DNA from 2 places in the Mojavia sp. genome. Region 1 is predicted to be linked to the other one. Evidence: predicted binding sites of a transcription regulator. Region 1 holds the regulator's gene; the other holds the start of a gene.
What was found. The regulator NtcA, encoded in region 1, controls nitrogen genes in cyanobacteria. The targets are predictions, from matches to a motif close to TNTGTANNNNNNNNTACANA.
Positions count from the first base shown of each region.

Region 2: a site for NtcA is predicted at 1,052-1,071, ahead of pirA (arginine synthesis PII-interacting regulator PirA). Genes of this name have one in related genera too.

Region 1 is NZ_JCACKA010000036.1:17,176-19,643, reverse strand. It holds gene fabI (enoyl-ACP reductase FabI) at 1-560, opposite strand, end outside; gene ntcA (global nitrogen regulator NtcA) at 939-1,610, shown strand; gene AC5JL8_RS06405 (DUF3084 domain-containing protein) at 1,779-2,468, shown strand, end outside.
Region 2 is NZ_JCACKA010000115.1:7,651-10,118, forward strand. It holds gene AC5JL8_RS30435 (hypothetical protein) at 1-237, opposite strand, end outside; gene AC5JL8_RS30440 (hypothetical protein) at 314-595, opposite strand; gene pirA (arginine synthesis PII-interacting regulator PirA) at 838-993, opposite strand; gene AC5JL8_RS30450 (SAM hydrolase/SAM-dependent halogenase family protein) at 1,118-1,954, shown strand; gene AC5JL8_RS30455 (DUF2301 domain-containing membrane protein) at 2,004-2,468, shown strand, end outside.

The sequences.
Region 1 (2,468 bases):
TTGACTCGGATATTTTGTGGCCCCATTTCAGCAGCTAAGTAACGTACACTTGCTTCCAATCCTGCCTTAGCAACACCCATGACGTTATAGTTAGGAATTGCCCTGACGCTGCCTAAATAGCTGAGGGTGAGGATACTTCCTCCTTCTGTCATCAAAGGTTTAGCTGCACCACTCAATTGCACCAGTGAGTATGTGCTAATTTGTAGCGCCGTGTTAAAGCCAGCGCGTGATGTTTGGCTAAAATCACCACTTAAATCATCTTTATTGGCAAAGGCCAGACAGTGGACGAGGATATCTAGTTTTTCCCACTTATTGCGGATTGTTTCAAAAGTAGATTGAATTTGTTCGTCGTTTTGGACATCACAGGGAAGAAATAAGCTGGGGTTAAGGGGTTCTACCAATTCAGCAACTTTTTTCTCCATCTTGCCTCGTTCATCTGGCAAGTAGGTAATACCTAAGTTAGCTCCGGCTTTGTGTAGTTGTTGAGCGATCCCCCAGGCGATCGAGCGGTTATTTGCAATACCTGTGACAAGGGCATTTTTTCCAGTCAGATTTAGCATAGCAATTGTTAATGTGAACAATCATTAGGAGCATACTAGAATCTGAGGCTAGTTTGTCTTTGTTTTTTACAGGATTTGTAAAAATGATTATTGGTAAGACAGTTTAATACAATAAAATTACTGATTAATCCTTTATATATTCTCAATTTATCTTGATTTTGTCTTTAAAAAACCTTTTTAATACAGCTAATTTAAGCCATATTCAAGGATTAATCACTAAAAATATCAAAAATTATGTATCATTATAAACAAATAACTATAAAGCATTAATTTTGAGTATAGGAAAGTACAGAAAGGTTGACGGTGCTTTATTGATTTTTCAGGTGTATTCTTAGGTAATCAGTTTTTGTTTTTCCGGCATTGGGTAGGGGAAGGGAGATGATCGTGACACAAGATAAAGCCCTAGCAAATGTTTTCCGTCAAATGGCAACCGGAGCTTTTCCGCCGGTTGTGGAAACGTTTGAACGAAATAAAACGATCTTTTTTCCTGGCGATCCTGCTGAACGAGTTTATTTTCTTTTGAAAGGTGCTGTTAAACTTTCCAGGGTGTACGAGGCAGGAGAAGAAATAACAGTAGCACTGCTGCGGGAAAATAGCGTTTTTGGTGTGTTGTCGCTGCTAACGGGAAACAAGTCGGATCGGTTTTACCATGCCGTTGCATTTACGCCTGTAGAATTACTGTCAGCTCCAATTGAACAGGTGGAGCAAGCACTCAAGGAAAATCCAGAATTATCAATGTTGATGCTGCGAGGTTTGTCTTCGCGAATTTTACAAACAGAGATGATGATTGAAACTCTCGCTCACCGAGATATGGGTTCCAGGTTAGTGAGTTTTTTGTTAATTCTCTGCCGTGATTTTGGGGTTCCTTGCGCTGATGGGATCACAATTGATTTGAAGCTATCTCATCAGGCGATCGCTGAAGCAATCGGTTCTACTCGCGTTACCGTCACCAGGTTACTTGGAGATTTGCGAGAAAAAAAGATGATTTCCATCCACAAAAAGAAGATTACTGTGCATAAACCTGTTACTTTAAGTAGGCAATTCACTTAAAAGCAATTGGGGGAAGCAGAGGTGACACGTATTGTGTTTTTAGAAATGGCACTAACATGGAGGTAAATCTAAAAAATTGAGTAAATTCGGCTATTGCCAATCCCTCGTCCCCCACAAAAAATGGTTGAAAGTAGTAGGCTGTATCTGGAAGCATTTCGGTAGCTGAAGATGACCACCGGGTACATCCTCATCGCAGCAATTTTAATTTTGGGAGGCATGCTTGCCACCGTGGGTGATCGTATCGGCACACGGGTTGGCAAGGCGCGCCTCTCACTCTTTAAGCTACGCCCTAAAAATACGGCTGTACTAGTAACGATTTTTACTGGAACTTTAATTTCGGCATCAACTTTAGCAATTTTATTTGCTGCTGACGAAGGGTTACGCAAGGGAGTCTTTGAGTTAGAAGATATTCAAACAGACCTCAGGAACAAGCGTGAACAGCTAAAAACCACGGAAGCTCAGAAAAGCCAAGTAGAGGGTGAACTTAACCAAGCAAGAAAGGAGCAAGTAAAAGCTCAACGAGACTTGCAGGCAATTAATCAGTCTTTACAAGCAGCTAATGCCAAACAACAGGCAACGCAAGCCCAACTCAACCGTACTATTTCTCAACAAGCCCAAACGCAAGCTCAACTCCAGCGCACTCAAAGCGAATTAGACCAAGTTGTAGCTCAATATCAAAAAGCAATAGCTGAACTTCAAAGCGTTTACGATCAAAGAAAGGCATTGCAGGCAGCAGTTGAACAACTCAAAACAGAAAGGCAACGACTGTACGCTGAAGCCAAAAAAGCCATTGATGAAGCCAAAACAGCTATTGAAAAACGCGATCGCGAATTAGCCAACAGGCAAGAAGCTATTGAA
Region 2 (2,468 bases), on a different contig from region 1:
CGCTCGTGCTTCCGCTGCTTGGGTACGCGCTTCAAAATGCTTAATGACATCTTCATAGGCGCTTTCCCTTAGGATTTTGTTTTCAGCCTGAACTTGCTCTAACTGAGTTTTTATGGCTTGCAGTTGTGATATGGCATCAGATGATCTCTGGTATTCAGCTTTTAAGGCAAGCTTTGCATTAGCTAACAAAGCTTTGTAATCTAGCTGCTCTTGGTTTTGAATTTTCTCAGATTCCATATTACAAAAACTGGCGAGAGTGTAGTAAGTGTTCTGTCCTTTATTTGAGTGCTAATTGTTTCACTAATAAAGTCCTTCAGGAATGAGGCTGCTCCTGGATATTACTCACACAAAAACTAATATGGGAGCGAATAGCTCGCTCATAAATTACAGTTTGCTCTCTGCGTATTCCTACAGGCTGATATATGAATTTAATTTCTGGAAATTCGCACCAAGACATCAAAAAAATGTCTTTGGCTGGGGTAATAATCTGATAATGATTTTCTTGCTTTTTCTTGATGAGGCGACAGTTATTTAGTTTTAATTTTTCTTTAAGTAGGTTCTCAAATTCCAGAATTAAATTTGAAGCTGTTTTCATAGATTCTACACTTTTAAACGTGTTAGTTTAACAAACATTATCTGGTGATATTCTTAAGTATGACACTTCCATTAGCCATCACAACATATTGTATTTTTTTAATAAATTTTGAGCGGTCACAGACACAGGTGTAGGGTGGGCATTGCCAGCCCTACGTGTATCGCTTCAAGAAACCCCAAAAATGAAAAAACCCGCCACGGCGGGGTTACACACAACAAAATTATTTATAATCAAGGCTTAATTTAGCCAAAGTACCTCATTTCAGCTTCCAATTGACGAATCAGCTTTTCGTCGCCCTTAGCTCTGGCAACTTCCAAGCGATGTTCGATGTTTCTTTGGATGTTCTGGATGTGAGCTTCTTTGGCTTTGGTTGCAGCTTGTACTCTATTGGTGTTCATAAGATTACCTCTTTAAAGTTTTGGCTTTAATGTCTTGTATTCTTAATATAACACAAATTCCGTAGCCTTTGTTACAGAAAAATTTACTTCTTTACATTTTCATTGATCCATGCATCAACAGCCAATGAGTCAACAAATAATCTTTGACGAATACTTGGCTCAAAACCATGAAGTTGCACAAGCAAGTGTTCTCACTTTGTTAAGCGATTTTGGCGATCGCGATGTTTATGTAGGCGTGATGAAGGGAGTTATCGCCCAAATCAACCCCAAGCTAAGGCTGATCGACTTGACACACCAAATTCCGCCACAAAACATCGCCGCTGCTAGATTTTGTCTAATGAATGCTTACCCCTATTTCCCAGTAGGAACAGTTCATGTAGCTGTGGTAGATCCGGGAGTAGGAAGTCGACGACGGGCGATCGCAGTAGAATTTGCTCAAGGATTTCTGGTAGGGCCTGATAATGGTATCTTCAGTGGCGTTCTGAGTCAAATACCAGCGATCGCTGCCGTCGAACTCACAAATCTTAACTATTGGAGAACTCCCCAACTCAGTAGCACATTTCATGGTAGAGATATCTTTGCACCAGTGGGGGCGCATCTTGCCAGCGGTGTACCCATCCAACAGTTAGGAAGAGAAATCGATCCAGCAACTTTGGTACAGTTGGATATCGGCTGCTGCAATCAAACAACAACTGGTGTGAGGGGTTGCATTCAATATATTGACTACTTTGGCAACTTAGTGAGTAACATTCCTGGGGTTTATGTACAAGGCAAAACTTGGTGTGTGCAAATTGCTGGGTTAACCATACCTGGGTGTAATACTTACAGTGATGTCGAGGTAGGAGAGACAGCCGCTTTAGTTGGGAGTCACGGTTGGGTAGAAATTGCCATCAACAGCGGTAATGCATACTCACAGTTACAAATCAACTTGCAAGATACGCTAGAAGTCATTAGTCATTAGACTAGGTACTAGAGACTAGCTTAAATGCCTCACTCGGATTAAATTTTGTATGACTACACAAATTCTATCTGCACCAGAAGTTTATCAAGGCCAGTTTGGGGAATTTACAATTACTCAAAGCGATCGCACAGGTGTAATTATCTACCGCGCTGGGTTAATGGTAGCTGCACTCAGCTTTGCTATAGGTAGCGCTTTAGTATTGTTCAACAATAACCCAACAACCTTAAGCGTACTGACACCGCTATACGCCTGTTTTAGTCTTGCACTTGGTGTGAGTTTATTGAGCATTCATATTTACATGGTGCAACTGCACCGACTTTTGCAGATTTTTTGGGCGATCGGTAGCATTGCATCAGTGGTACTGGCACTGTATGGTAGTGAACCATTAGCTGCTACTGTTTACAATCAGCCTATTACCTTATTCGGAGTAGGTTTTACCTTTGTTGCACTAACAGGTATTTATTTCAAAGAAGCTTTCTGTTTTAATCGGCTAGAAACAAAAATATTAACTGTA